2 regions of the Streptomyces sp. NPDC002513 genome follow, and region 2 is predicted to be linked to the other one. Evidence: riboswitches for the same ligand, from Rfam matches in the RefSeq annotation. Region 2 holds a riboswitch; the other holds the start of a gene.
What was found. A riboswitch is a leader RNA that binds a small molecule or an ion and turns the genes downstream of it on or off. The one in region 2 is predicted to bind cyclic di-AMP.
Positions count from the first base shown of each region.

Region 1 (7,143 bases), on a different contig from region 2:
GACCGATCGGCTGATCTTTAGCAATCGTGTGGCCTGCCGGGACGGACCGTTGGGTTGAGGTCCGGTGCAAGGAGCGGGAGAACCTGCCCCGCCTCCTCGGGTCGTCGCCGAGCTCATCAGTCTGCTCGCGCTCGGCGACGCCCGACGTTTGCGGTGGTCAGGCCGTGTTGGAGCGGGTCGAGGTGATCACGACGGATGTGTAGGGCATGGTGGCGTGGCCGCCGAGCTTGTCGATCGCGGTCCCGGCGCTGTCCAGGACCTCCGCCGTTTTGTCTGCGGGGAGTTGGGTGAGGCCGCCGAAGGTGGGGAGTTGGTCGAGCCACTCGTCTCGGGAGTAGGTGCGCTCCCAGGCGAAGCGCCACTGTTCCGGCTCGCTGAAGCTGCCGGTCTGCCGGATCCCGTCGGCGATTTTCGCGAACAGTGGCTGGTATGCGTCCACGGCCGATCCTCTCAGCAGGCCGGGGTTGAACGGGGAATCGGGGGCGACCCGGTGGAGTGCTTCGGCGAGGGCGTCGATCACCTCGGCCGGTAGCTGGGGGACGTGGTGGAAGGGAGCGAGTCGGCCGCCGGGCCGGAGCACCTGGGCCGCCTTGGCCGCGCCGGCGACGGGGTCCACCCAGTGCCAGGCGGTGCCGGCGATGACCGCGTCGAACTGCCGCCCGGCCGGCTGCCAGTCCTCGAACCTGGCGACCTCGACCTCGACACGGCTGCGTCGCGCAAAGGCGGCCATCCGCTCGTCGGGCTCGACACCGAGCACCGTGCAGCCGGCCGCCCGGAATTGCCGGGCCTCGATGCCGGTCCCGGCTCCGACGTCGAGGACGTGCCGACCGGGGCTTGCCGCGACGATCCTGTCCACCAGGGCCTGGGGATACGGCGGTCGGGCGCGGTCGTAGCGTTCGGCGTCCACGCCGAACGACTCGGCCGTCTGCCGGTGGCGATGGGGCTCGGGCCCGGGCTTGTCCGGCTGTCCCTGCGATAAAGTGGGCATGCGCCCACACTAATGGGCGGCTGCCCACTTGTGGAGGCGGGGGCGGCGCGGAAAGGAAGACAATGCCGTCAGGGGTGCACATCCACAACGTGCGCGGCCAGTTGTTCGAAGCCGCCGAGCGAGTCCTGCGCCGGGACGGGCCCGACGCGTTGACCAGCCGGGCGGTCACTGAGGAGGCGAACTGTGCCAAGGGCGTACTGCACCGGCACTTCACCGACTTCGACGCCTTCCTGGCCGAACTGGTCCTCGACCGCGTCCGCGGCATCGAGGACCGAACCACGACTCTGCGCGCGGCCGCCGGCACCGGGAGCGTGGTGGACAACCTCACCGACGCGCTGCAGGACCTGTTCGGTCCGGTCACAGTGGCAATTGTCGCGCTCATCACCTTCCGCGACGGCCTCCGCGCCCGGCTGCGCGAGGCCGGTCTGACCGGCATCCCACTGGCCATGCAAGCCACCGCCATGATCGCCGCCTACCTCGCCGCCGAACGGGAGCTGGGACGCCTGGCCGGTGACGCCGACATCGACACACTTGCCCCCACCCTTGTCGGGGCCGGGCACCTGCTGTTCGCCGACCGGACAAGCGCCCCGCCGCAAATCGCTGACGTCTACAAGATGGTGACCACCGTCATCGCCGGCGCCTTGCGACCACCCCAGTCGTAGGTCGAGCCGCCGGTCAGGTGACGGAGGATTGCACTTCGCAGGAGGCTGAGCAGGTGCTCTGCTTCGTGGATGGGAGCGGTGCCCGCGGGAGGTGGCTGCGAGGGGGCTGGTCTGTTCGATCAGCTGAACGCCTGCGGCCCTTTCCAGGGCATGGAGCTGATGCGTGAGTGTCGCCGAAAAGGAGGCGCTGATCGATGGACAGATTGGGGGCAGAGACGTTCCGACGGTGGGCCTGGTCGGTTCGTATGAGCCACTCGAACACGGCCTGCCCGGTGGTCGTAGCGGCGTCCGAGGCCAAGATCGCGAGGGTGGTGCCGATCGCAGCGGCCGTGCCGGCTGCAGCGTCAGCCCACGCGTCGCAGCCGACGCGTACTCCCCGGGATGATGCTTGTGCCCCTTCGCCGCCCTGCCCCGCCGCCACGGCACGGACCCGTGGAAACTGCCCCGGCGGAGCTGCCCGAACTCGACGCTGCAGACCGAGTCGCCCTCGTACCGGATCGAAGCCGTCGCAGACTCCTGACTGTCAACCCTGACGCTTGTACGCTTGGTGACCATGAGCTGACCGCAGGAAGCCGCCCAGGACCAAGAGGCCGGATGATCGAGAAGTTCCCGGGACTGATCGCCACCGACCGCAGGTGCTGCTAACGCGCCCCGGAAGATTGCCAGCCGACTGCTGGAGATCGACCGACACGGCTCACGCGGACCCGGAACCTACACCGTGGACCTCAACGTGTGTGCCTCATGTCCCGCGCATGGCGTACACTGGATTCATCGACGCGGGGTGGAGCAGCTCGGTAGCTCGCTGGGCTCATAACCCAGAGGTCGCAGGTTCAAATCCTGTCCCCGCTACTGAAGGCCGAGGGCCGGAATCCGAAAGGGTTCCGGCCCTCGGTGTGTTCCGTGTTCTTCACCCGCTTCTCCTCTTCCCGCCCGCGGGCCTCTCCCCTCCCCGCCCGCACGGTGTGTACGCCGGTCGGCCCACAGCGGTCGCCCCCCGCCCGTCCTGCGATAAGCCTGGACGGGTGGTGCAGCAAGGAGGCGCGTGGCGGATCGAGGCGCCGTGCGACGAGCAGGACGGCGGGCCAGAGCCCGGAACTCCGTACGAAGGGACCGGTGGCCTGTACGACCGAACCGGTGTCCCGTACGACCGGACCGTCGGCGGCCCGGCCGTCACTCCTCTCCCGGAGGACGGCGGCGACCGGCCCTGCGAGCGGTCCCACGAACGACCCGGGGGCGTCCGGTCGCCGGGTACCGGGTCCGACGCCGCGAGGGGGGCGGATACCGGGTCCGGGAACGTCGGACCGCCGGGCACCGGGCCCGGGGATGCCGGGCCGCCGGACACCAAGTCCGAGGGTGCCCGCTTGCCGCGCACCGGGTCCGGTCAGGTCCGGCCCCCGGAGCCGGGCCCGGCGGAGAGCCGGCGGAGTGCGTACGCGCGGGCGTTTCTGCGGGCCCTGCCCGCGCTGCTCATCGGCCTCGGCGTCTGCTGCGGCCGGCTCGCCCCGTCCGCCTTCCCGGCCGTCTCCCTCTTCACCGCCGCCCCGCTCGTCGCCGCGCCCCTGCACTCGCTGCGCGGCACCGTCTTCACCGGCGCCGCAGCCCTCGCCGCCGTCCCGGCCGTGCACCTCGGACTCGGCGCACCGGGGCTGTCCGGCGCGGCCACCGAGGCGGTCACCACCGCTGCCGCCGCCGTTCCCGCCGTCCTGATCAATGTGCTCGTACGCCGCAACGACGCGCGCCTCGCCTCCGCCCGCCGGATCGCCGAGGCCGCGCAGCGCGCCGTGCTGCCCGAGCCCCCCGCGCGGATCGGGGGGCTCCAGATCGCCGCCCGGTACGAGGCGGCGCAGGCCGACGCCTCCATCGGCGGTGACCTGTACGCCGTCCAGGACTCCCCGCACGGCGTACGGCTCGTGGTCGGGGACGTGCGGGGCAAGGGGATGGGTGCCGTGGCCGCGGTCGCCGTCGTGCTCGGTGCCTTCCGGGAAGCCGCCGAGCAGGAGCCCACGCTGGAGGCCGTCGCCCAGCGCCTGGAGCGGGCGCTGTCGCGTGAGGGCATCCGCCGGGACGACCCCGACGCCCACGAGGAGTTCACCACCGCGGTCCTCGCCGAGATCCCGCACGAGGACGCGGAGGTCCCGGACGGGAAAGGCGTCGTCCGTATCGTCAGCCGGGGCCACCCCGCCCCCCTGCTCCTGCTCCCGGACGGCACCCTGCGCGAACTGGAGGCCCGCGAGCCGGCGCTGCCGCTCGGCATGGGCGACCTCGCCCTGAGGCCCGACCGTGCGGAGGAGTGGGACTTCCCGCCCGGTTCGACGCTTCTCTTCTTCACGGACGGCGTCTCGGAGGCCCGGAACGCGCGCGGTGAGTTCTACGACCCGGTCCGCCGCCTCGCCGGCCGGGTCCTCCCCACCCCCGGCGCCGTGCTGGCCGCCGTCACGGAGGATGTCGCCCGCCACACGGGCGGGCAGGCGACGGACGACATGGCACTGCTGGCCGTACGCCGGTCCGAACCCTCCTGAACCCGTCGAGGAGCCAAGCACCGTCGAACGCCCGGGCCTTGTCACGATGGGTGAACGGATGGCGCCCCTCCGCATAACAACTGACACACCGTCATAACGAAGGGGGCGGGTGAGGTGCGGCCAACTCGCCCGATTTTTGCCGTTCCTGTCGTGAAAGTCCTGGCCAGCAGCGTTAATGATCTGTCGGAACGGCTTGGAATCCGGGCCCCGCGTCTATTAACGTTCGATAACGCAGCGCGGTCGTCCCAGCCGTCAGCAGAGGCGGCTCCGTGCGCACGTGCCGAATCCCGCAAGGGAACCGGGGAACCACCACCTTGGGGTGAATCGAGCAGATACCGCCGTGTCACAACGGCCGGTATACGCGCGTAGGAGACCTTCCTGCTCCGAACCCGTCAGCTAACCCGGTAGGCGAAACGGAAGGAAAGGAGTGCGCCCACGTGGCGTCCAACCGGCCCGCCGAGAACACCTCGTCCGCCCCTGGCGGTACGCAGACGATCGACTTCGCGTCCCGCACCGACGAGGGCCCCTGGGAGGAGTGGAATCCCACCGAGGATTCCGTCCGGGCCGTCCGCGGTCGGCATCGTGTCACCAAGCAGCGCGGCGGACTCGCCCGCAGCTCCACCGTTCTGGGCGTCGGCGTGATCGCCGCGGTCGGCGCGGGCGGCATGGCCACCGCGCAGACCGGCAAGCCGCCGGTGTCCATATCCCTCCCCGACCTCTCCTCGGTCACCGACTCGGCCAAGGCGCTGATCAGCGAGGACACCAGCGCCCCCAAGGGCTCCACCACCACCCTGAGCGCCGCCGGCGTGAACACCGCAGACGCCGCCGCGGGCACCAAGGACGCGGGCGAGGCGTTGCGCGCCCGGATCATCCAGCAGGCCGAGTCCCAGCAGGACCGGGTCGCGGAGGCGGCCGCACAGGCCGCCGAGGACGCCGCCGCCAAGAAGGCCGCCGCCGCGGCGGCCGAGGCTCGGGACGCCGCCAGGGCCAAGGCCGCCGCCGAGAAGAAGGCGGCGGAGGAGGAGGCCAAGAAGAAGGCCGAGGCCGCCCGGCTGGCGGAACTGGCCAAGCAGTTCGCGCTGCCCACCTCGTCGTACACCCTGACCTCGCGCTTCGGTGACGCCGGCGCCATGTGGTCCTCCGGCTACCACACCGGCCTCGACTTCGCCGCCCCCACGGGCACGCTCATCAAGGCCATCCACAGCGGCACCATCACCGAGGCGGGCTGGGCGGGTTCGTACGGCTACCGCACGGTCCTCACCCTCGACGACGGCACCGAGCTGTGGTTCTGCCACCAGTCCTCGATCAGCGTCACCGCCGGCCAGAAGGTGTCCACCGGCGACGTCATCGGCCGCGTGGGCGCGACCGGCAACGTCACGGGGCCGCACCTGCACCTGGAGGTCCACCCGAACGGCGGCAGCGCGATCGACCCGATGGCGTGGCTGCAGAGCAAGGGCGTCAACCCCTGATGCCCGCGTCCCCGTCCTCCGCCCCGGCGCGCGTCCCCTCCTGAACCCCGGCGGTCCTGGCGACAACCCCCCGACGCCAGGGCTGCCGGTCAAGTGCGGGGAACGCCCGGCGGACGGAACCGGGCGGGACGGCTTCCGGGCAAAACCGCGTGGAGCGGCCTTCGGGCGCACGTGCGTGGAGCGGCCACCAGGCGGAACCGCAGGGAACGGCCTCCGGCGGAACCACCCCGAACGGCCTCCAGGCGGAATAAGGGCCTCCAGAGCGAGTGCTGAACTGAAGCATGACTTCCCTTCGCAAGCTCGGCTCCTCGGACCTCGAGGTCTTCCCCCTCTCCCTCGGCGGCAACGTCTTCGGCTGGACCGCCGACGAGGCGCAGTCCTTCGCCGTGCTCGACGCCTACGCGGCGGCCGGCGGCAACTTCGTCGACACGGCCGACTCCTACTCGGCGTGGGCCCCCGGCAACAAGGGCGGCGAGTCCGAGACCGTCATCGGCAAGTGGGTCGCGGCGCGCGGCAACCGCTCCGACGTGATCATCGCGACCAAGGTCAGCCAGCACCCCGAGTACCAGGGGCTCAGGGCCGCCACCATCAAGGCCGCGGCCGACGCGTCCCTGCGCCGTCTGGGCACCGATTACATCGACCTCTACTACACGCACTTCGACCAGCCGGACGTGCCGGTCGAGGAGATCATCGGCGCGCTCGACGACCTGGTGAAGGCGGGCAAGGTGCGCGCCATCGGCGCCTCCAACATCTCCGCCGAGCGCCTGCAGGCGTCCCTCGACTTCTCGGACCGCGAGAACCTGGCCCGGTACGTGGCGCTGCAGCCGCACTACAACCTGGTCTCGCGCGACACCTACGAGGGTCCGCTGCAGGACGTCGCCGCCGGCGCGGGCCTGGCAGCCGTTCCCTACTATGCCCTCGCGTCCGGCTTCCTGACCGGCAAGTACCGGCCGGGCACGACCGTGGACTCGGCGCGGGCGCAGGGCGCGGGCAAGTACCTGGAGACCGAGCGCGGCCGACGCGTGCTCGGGGTCCTCGACGAGGTCGCGCAGGCACGGGGCGCTCAGATCCCGACGGTGGCCTTGGCCTGGCTCGCGGCCCAGCCGACGGTCGCGGCCCCGATCGCCTCCGCCCGCACGGTGGAACAGCTGCCCGCACTGCTGGCGGTGGCGGACCTGACCCTGACGGACGAGGACCTCGCCAGGCTGACGGAGGCGTCGGCGTGAGCGGTATCCGGTGAGGGCTGCCCCCGCGCCGGGGACAGTCCTCAGCTCCTACGGACAGCACGGGCTATTACGGGGACCCTACGACCGATAGGGGTTGTACGCGGGATTCGGCGCCGTCGGCCCGTGCTGCGGCGCCGGGTACCACGGGACGTACCCGTGTCCGTACCCGTAGCCCGGCCAGACCGGCACAGGCGCCGTCGTGCGCGCCGCGTGCGCCAGCGCCGGCCGTGCCACCGCGCGCCGTGCCCACAGCGCGGTGAGCAACGCCCTCTCCCGTAC
Region 1 is NZ_JBSFXK010000081.1:3,766-10,908, forward strand. Features, by position in the region: gene ACWD5Q_RS32260 (class I SAM-dependent methyltransferase) at 158-988, opposite strand; gene ACWD5Q_RS32265 (TetR/AcrR family transcriptional regulator) at 1,051-1,650, shown strand; tRNA gene ACWD5Q_RS32270 (tRNA-Met) at 2,426-2,499, shown strand; gene ACWD5Q_RS32275 (PP2C family protein-serine/threonine phosphatase) at 3,012-4,169, shown strand; cyclic di-AMP (ydaO/yuaA leader) riboswitch at 4,438-4,595, shown strand; gene ACWD5Q_RS32280 (M23 family metallopeptidase) at 4,607-5,638, shown strand; gene ACWD5Q_RS32285 (aldo/keto reductase) at 5,920-6,864, shown strand; gene ACWD5Q_RS32290 (PrsW family intramembrane metalloprotease) at 6,943-7,143, opposite strand, start outside.
Region 1: another riboswitch for cyclic di-AMP. It lies ahead of ACWD5Q_RS32280 (M23 family metallopeptidase); the one in region 2 lies ahead of ACWD5Q_RS06445 (transglycosylase family protein).

Region 2 (7,143 bases):
CCGCCCGCTCGGCGTGCGTGGACGCGAGGAGCCACTCGGTGATCTCACGGACGCGGTCCAGGGAGATGCGGGAGTGGTGGATCTTCTCGGAGTCGTACTCGGGGAGGTTCTGGGCGATCGCCGCGACGGTGGTCACCGAGCCCGCGAGGCCGACCAGCGTGTGCGCCTCGCGCAGCGGCACGGTCCGCTCCGCCTGGTCCAGCGCGGCCTCGACGTCGGACCGTATGGCGGCGATCTGCTCCTCGGTCGGCGGGTCGCTGACGACACCGTGGTGCACGAGGTGACGCTCCGTCATGCGCACGCAGCCGACGTCCACGGACCGGGCACCGCGCACCAGGTCGTCGCCGACGACGAACTCCGTGGAGCCGCCGCCGATGTCCACGACCAGAAAGGGCCTGGCGAGGTCCTCCCGGCCCGTCAGCTCCTTGGTCGCGCCCATGAAGGAGAACTCCGCCTCCTGGTCCCCGGAGATGACCTCGGGCTCGACGCCGAGGATGTCCAGGACCCCGCGGACGAACTCCTCCCGGTTCTCGGCGTCCCGGGTGGCGGACGTGGCGACGAAACGCAGCCGCTCGGCGCCGTACCCCTTGATGATCTCCGCGTACTCCCGACAGGCGGCGAACGTGCGCGCGAGCGCCTCCGGGGCGAGGCGCCCGGTCCGGTCCACGCCCTGCCCGAGCCGGACGATGGTCATCCGCCGGTCCAGCTCGACGAGTTCACCGGTGGCGGGGTCGGCGTCCGCCACCAGCAGCCGGATGGAGTTCGTACCGCAGTCGACGGCGGCGACGCGTGTCACTTGCCCTTCTCCTTCTCCCCGGACCCGTCTCCCGCGGGCCGCTTCTCTCCGGTCCGACTCTCCCCGGCCTGGCTCTCCCCGGAGGCGGGGAGATGAACGGGCTGGACGGCGAACCAGCCGGTGTCCGTCGTCTCCACCTCCCACTCGTCGTCGGGCGGCGGCCCCGCGGGCGTCACACACGACCCCTTGCGCCACCACTCCGGCAGCATCGCGAGCGCCTCGTCGCCGAGCGGGTTGACGCCCGGACCGGCGGCCAGCGAGTGCGCCACGAGCACATGCAGGCACTTCACCCGGTCCGGCATCCCGCCCGCGCTCGGGAAGCCCGCCAGGACCTCGATGGCGTCGCGGCGGGCGATGTAGTCCTCGTGCGCGGCGCGATAGGCGGCGGCCAGCTCCGGGTCGGCCGCCAGACGCTCCGTCATCTCCTTCATGACGCCGCCCGCCTCCAGCGTGCCGATCGCGGAGGCGGCGCGCGGGCACGTCAGGTAGTACGTCGTCGGGAAGGGGGTCCCGTCGGGGAGCCGCGGCGCCGTCTCCACGACGTCCGGCTGCCGGCACGGGCAGCGGTGCGCGATGGCGCGCAGCCCGCGCGGCGCGCGGCCGAGCTGCTGCTGGATGGCCTCGACATCCGCGTCCGTGGGCTCGGTGCGCGGGGTGGGCGGCGGGGGCGTTTCCATGCGGTACGAAGTCTCTCTTGTGTCGCTGTCGGGCTCCGGTGCGCCTCTGTCAGGCACGGTCGGGCTCTGTCGGCTCTGTCGGGTTCACTGCTCGGACGCGTCGGCCTTGTCCACCCCGTCCCAGACGCCCGTGTACCAGGGGCGCGCGAGGGCCGTCCGGTGCACGCGGGACTGCCTGGCCGGGTCCGGGTCGACCACGATGTACCCGGTCTCGCCCGGCATCACATAATGCAGCCGCTGCCGGATCTGCTGCTCCGCGTACGCGTCGTCCTGCCAGCGCGCCTTGAGGTCGCGCAGTTGCTCGACCCGGTTGCGGGCCTCCTGCCGCTGCCGCTCCAGATCGGCGATCTGGGCACGCTGGGAGACGTACTGCCGTATCGGGTACGCGAGCGCCACGATCAGCGAGCACAGCACGAGGGCGAGCAGGGCGGCCCGGCCGGTCAGCCGGGAACGGCGGGCCTGCCGTCTGGTCTGGGAGCGGTAGACCCGGGCCGCCGTCTGCTCTCCGAGCAGCCGCAGCCTGGTCGCGGTGGAGAACCGGTCACGGTCCTTCACGGCCATGTCTTCCGCCTCCCCTTCACACGTGCGTACGTCCCCGCACACGGTACGGGACCGCGTACGGGGACGTACGGACGACTGGCTAAGGCGTTGCCCTGCGTGCTCAGCCCTTGAAGCGCGGGAACGCGCTGCGGCCGGCGTACACCGCGGCGTCGTCGAGGATCTCCTCGATGCGCAGCAGCTGGTTGTACTTGGCGACGCGCTCGGAGCGGGCCGGGGCACCGGTCTTGATCTGGCCGCAGTTGGTGGCGACGGCCAGGTCGGCGATGGTGACGTCCTCGGTCTCGCCGGAGCGGTGGGACATCATGCACTTGAAGCCGTTGCGCTGGGCCAGCTCGACGGCGTCGAGGGTCTCGGTCAGCGAGCCGATCTGGTTGACCTTGACCAGCAGGGCGTTGGCCGCGCCCTCCTCGATACCGCGGGCGAGGCGCTCGGGGTTGGTGACGAACAGGTCGTCGCCGACCAGCTGGACCTTGTCACCGAGCTTGTCGGTGATGACCTTCCAGCCGGCCCAGTCGTCCTCGAACAGCGGGTCCTCGATGGAGACGAGGGGGTAGGCCGCGACCAGCTCCTCGTAGTACTTCGTCATCTCGGCGGCGGAGCGCTCCTCGCCCTCGAAGACGTACTTGCCCTCCTTGTAGAACTCGGAGGCAGCGACGTCGAGGGCGAGGGCGATCTGCGTGCCGGGGGCGTAGCCGGCTTCCTTGATGGCCTCGAGGATCAGGTCGAGGGCCTCACGGTTGGAGCCGAGGTTCGGGGCGAAGCCGCCCTCGTCGCCGAGGCCGGTGGACAGGCCCTTGCTCTTCAGCACCCTCTTGAGGGTGTGGTAGACCTCGGTGCCCCAGCGCAGCGCCTCGGAGAAGGACTCCGCGCCGATCGGGGCGATCATGAACTCCTGGATGTCCACGTTGGAGTCGGCGTGCGAGCCGCCGTTCAGGATGTTCATCATCGGCACCGGCAGCAGGTGCGCGTTCGGGCCGCCCAGGTAGCGGAAGAGCGGGAGGTCGCTGGCCTCGGAGGCGGCGTGGGCCACGGCGAGGGAGACGCCGAGGATGGCGTTGGCGCCGAGGGAGCCCTTGTTGTCGGTGGCGTCCAGGTCGAACATCGCCTGGTCGATCAGGCGCTGCTCGGTGGCGTCGTAGCCGACCAGCTCCGGGCCGATCTGCTCGATGACCGCGAGGACGGCCTTCTCGACACCCTTGCCCTGGTAGCGGTTGGGGTCGCCGTCACGGAGCTCGATGGCCTCGAAGGCGCCGGTGGAGGCGCCGGACGGAACGGCGGCACGACCCGTGCTGCCGTCGTCGAGGCCGACCTCGACCTCGACCGTGGGATTGCCTCGGGAGTCCAGGATTTCCCGGGCTACGACGACGTCGATGGACGGCACGAGCATCTCCTTCTTGGATGTGACACGGGAAGTGCGGGGCTGGTGTGCCCAGCGACTAGAGCCTAACCGCCCCGGGGCATCGGCCAGCCGACCGACCGTCCCGTGGAGAGGATGACGGTCCGCATTGTTCCACAACGGAACAAAGGCGAGGTGGCGAAGAGGGGACGCAAAAGCAAAGAGCCCCGCTCCGGTGCGTACGGGGGAAACGCACCGGAGCGGGGAGCCCGTGGGGACGGGGGCGGTCCTCAGGTGACGCCCGCCGCGAGGGCCGCGGCCAGGGGGACGCCGGGGGCCCGCCGCCGGGCGGCTGTCACTTCAGGTGCAGCTGCTGGCCCGGATAGATGAGGTCGGCGTCCTCGACGATGTCCTTGTTCAGCTGGAACAGCTTCTCCCAGCCGCCCTGGACGTGGTGCTTCTCGGCGATCGCGCTGAGAGTGTCGCCCTTGACCACCTTGTACTCGCCGTCGCCCTTCTTGACCTTCTCGCCGGTCGGGGTGGTGACGGTCTTCTGGGGAGCCGGGCGCTGCGCGGAACGGCTGGCCGCCTGCTGCTCGGTCGAGCGGGTGGTGGTGCTCTTCGGGGCGGCACTCTTCGGCGTGGCGCTCTTCGTGGAGGTGCCGGAGCCGGCGGAGCTGCCCGTGGCGGCCGGGGTGCCGTCGTAGGGAGTGCTGGACAGGCCCGTGCCGCAGACCGGCCAGGCGCCCTTGCCCTGACCCGCGAGGACCTTCTCGGCGACGGCGATCTGCTGGGACTTGGAGGCCAGGTCGGCGCGCGGGGCGTAGGCGGTGCCGCCGTAAGCGGCCCAGGTCGAGTTGGTGAACTGCAGGCCGCCGTAGAAGCCGTTGCCGGTGTTGATGGACCAGTTGCCGCCGGACTCGCACTGGGCGACGGCGTCCCACTGGGTGGCGGTGGCGGCGGAGGCGTTGCCGGCCGCCATCAGCGGGGCGGCGACGGCGGCGCCGGCGACACCGGCGAGCGCGAGGGCGCGGACGACCTTGGACGGACGGCGGTGCTTGTTCTTGCCGGAACACAGCATGATGGATCCCCTCACCGACGCCTGCGAGGTGAGCTGTCGGGTTCGGGCCGGTTGAGTTGCCCGGCCGCACACCTCCCCGGTGCGCGGCTCCACCCCAAGCCGCACCCGGTCAACTCCCGGGCGCGGCGCCTACCTTGGGTCCCCCGCTCCTGCCTACGGCGCTTGACGCGACGACTGTTCCCACACGGCCGCTGGCAGGATTCGGCGTTGCGACCGTCGGAGCCCGCTGTGGCGAGCGATCACGACCGTAAGCAGTCGTTGCGCCGAATTCCAAAGACGATCAGGGCTTATGAGACTCATATCTCACTCTCATCAAACCGGACATTCGACGCGAAGTGGGACGTGAAATGTCTTCGCCCAGGCGGCAGTTCAGGACCCGCCCCCGGACAACCCGACCGTGACCGCAAGGCTCTGACCGGGGAGGATGAGGTCGGGGTCGGCTCCGACCGTCTTCTTGTTCGCGTCGTACAGCGCGGTCCATCCGCCCTTGAGGTCAAGGGAGTCGGCGATAGCCGACAGATTGTCCCCGCGGTGGACGGTGTACGCGTCGTCGGCCGCCTCGCGTGCGGCGGCGGAGCCGCGCGAGGCATGACGGCCGGACGACCCGTCCGCACGGCCGCCCGCGTCACCCTCGTCGCCATTGCCGCCACGGTGGCGGCCCCCGGCCGAAGACGCCCCGCTCTGCCCGGCCTTGCCCGAATCGTCACTCTTCGTCGCGACCGAGAGCGGGTCGAGGGAATCCTGGGACCCGCTCGTGTCGCCGACGTCACCGCGCGAGTCATCGGTCGCCGTCGAGGACGGCGAGGACGGCGAGGACGAGGGAGAGGAGGGGGACGACGGCGATACGGAGGAGGAAGGCGACGAGGAGGACGACGACGTGGCCGAGTCCGACGCTCCGGACGAGTGCCGCGAAGGGGATGAGTCGGACGAGTGGGACGAGCCGGAAGAGTGGGATGAACCGGCCGAGCCGGATGAGCCGGACGGCTCGAAGTCCACCCCGGAGTCCGAGAAGAAGACGGAGTCGCTGCGGGAGGAGTGGTCGCCCACGCCCGTGTCGACGTCCGCGGCGGCCGAGTCCTTGCTGAGCCCGGAGGCCCGGCCGCAGGCTCCCCAGGCGGAGGCGCCCCGCTGGTCGAGGATCTTCTCGGCGACGGCGATCTGCTGGGAGCGGCTCGCCTGGTCGGGACGGGGGGCGTAGTCGAGACCGCCGTACCGGTCCCAGTCCTTCTGGGTCAACTGAAGTCCGCCGTACCGGCCGTTGCCGTGGTCGGCGCTCCAGGAGCCGCCGCTCTCACACTCCGCGACCTGGTCCCAGGTCGTACCGCTGGCCGCGCTCGCACCGGTGGCACCGAGGAGCGGGATCGCGATCGCTGAGCCGGTGACCCCTGCCGCGACAATGAGAGCCGGAGCCTGGCGGGGGCGACGGTGCCGACCGTTCCCGGAGATCATGCGGTTGCCTTTCGCGCGACAGCGGTGACCAACGCGGCGGCTGTGGCATACCGCCGCGTTGCTGCGTGAAGGTATCCGCAGTCGAACGCTTGTCACAAGTTAATGCAGCGTAGATCACGTGAACATCACGGAATTGAGAAAGTGTCACCCTTCCGCGGCCGTCGGCGTGTCCGCCACCTCACTCCGCGGCACCGCCGGTACGGCGATGACCTCACTTCGGAACCGGCGTGAACTCCACCGGAAGCGTGCGCAATCCCCGCATGATGAGCCCGCCACGCCAGCGCACATCGGCTGAATCCACCGCGAGTCGCAGGTCGGGGAGACGGGTGAGGAGCGTGGCGAGCGCGGTCTGTCCCTCCAGCCGGGCGAGGGGGGCGCCGAGGCAGTAGTGGATGCCGTGCCCATAGCCGAGATGCTGGTTGTCACGGCGGGAGAGGTCCAGGACGTCGGGGCCGGCGAACCGCTCCGGATCCCGGTCCGCGGCGGCGAGCACCACGAGGACGGGGTCGCCGGCGGCGATGTCCTGCCCGCCGATGGTGACCGGCCGGGTCGCGAACCGCCAGGTGGCCAGCTCGACCGGGCCGTCGTAGCGCAGGAGTTCCTCGACACCGGTCTCCAGGAGGTCCCTCTCGCCACGGGTGAGCGAGGTCTGGAGGCGGGCCCGCTGCCCGGGGTGGGTCAGGAGGGCGTACGTCCCGTTGCCGATGAGGTTGACGGTGGTCTCGAACCCGGCGAAGAGCAGGATGAAGGCCATGGCGGCGGCCTCGTTCTCGGTGAGGTGCTCGCCGTGGTCGAAGGCGCGGATGAGCCCGGAGATGAGGTCCTCGCCGGGGCCGGGCGTCTCGGACAGTGCCTCGCGCTTGCGGTGGATGAGGTCGGCGAGATAGCCGCGCATCTTCTTCACGGACCGCGCGACCCCGCCCCGGGGACCTCCCCCGTGCCGGATCATCATGCCCGCCCAGTCCCGGAAGTCGTCCTGGTCCTCGCGGGGGACGCCGAGCATGTCGCAGATCGCGTAGATGGGGAGCGGGAAGGCGAACTCGTGGATGAGATCGGCGGACCCGCGGTCCGCGAACCGGTCGATGAGCTGATCGGCCAGCTCCTGCACCCGGGGGGCGAACTCGGCGACGCGGCGGGGCGTGAACGCCTTGGAGACCAGCCGACGCAGCCGGGTGTGGTCCGGCGGGTCGATGTTGAGCAGGTGTGTCATCAGCTCGGCCTTGCGCTCGCCGGGGATACCGGT
Region 2 is NZ_JBSFXK010000006.1:78,596-85,738, reverse strand. Features, by position in the region: gene ACWD5Q_RS06465 (Ppx/GppA phosphatase family protein) at 1-796, opposite strand, end outside; gene ACWD5Q_RS06460 (DUF501 domain-containing protein) at 793-1,473, opposite strand; gene ACWD5Q_RS06455 (FtsB family cell division protein) at 1,558-2,034, opposite strand; gene eno (phosphopyruvate hydratase) at 2,135-3,421, opposite strand; gene ACWD5Q_RS06445 (transglycosylase family protein) at 3,726-4,451, opposite strand; cyclic di-AMP (ydaO/yuaA leader) riboswitch at 4,455-4,622, opposite strand; gene ACWD5Q_RS06440 (transglycosylase family protein) at 4,821-5,900, opposite strand; gene ACWD5Q_RS06435 (cytochrome P450 family protein) at 6,112-7,143, opposite strand, start outside.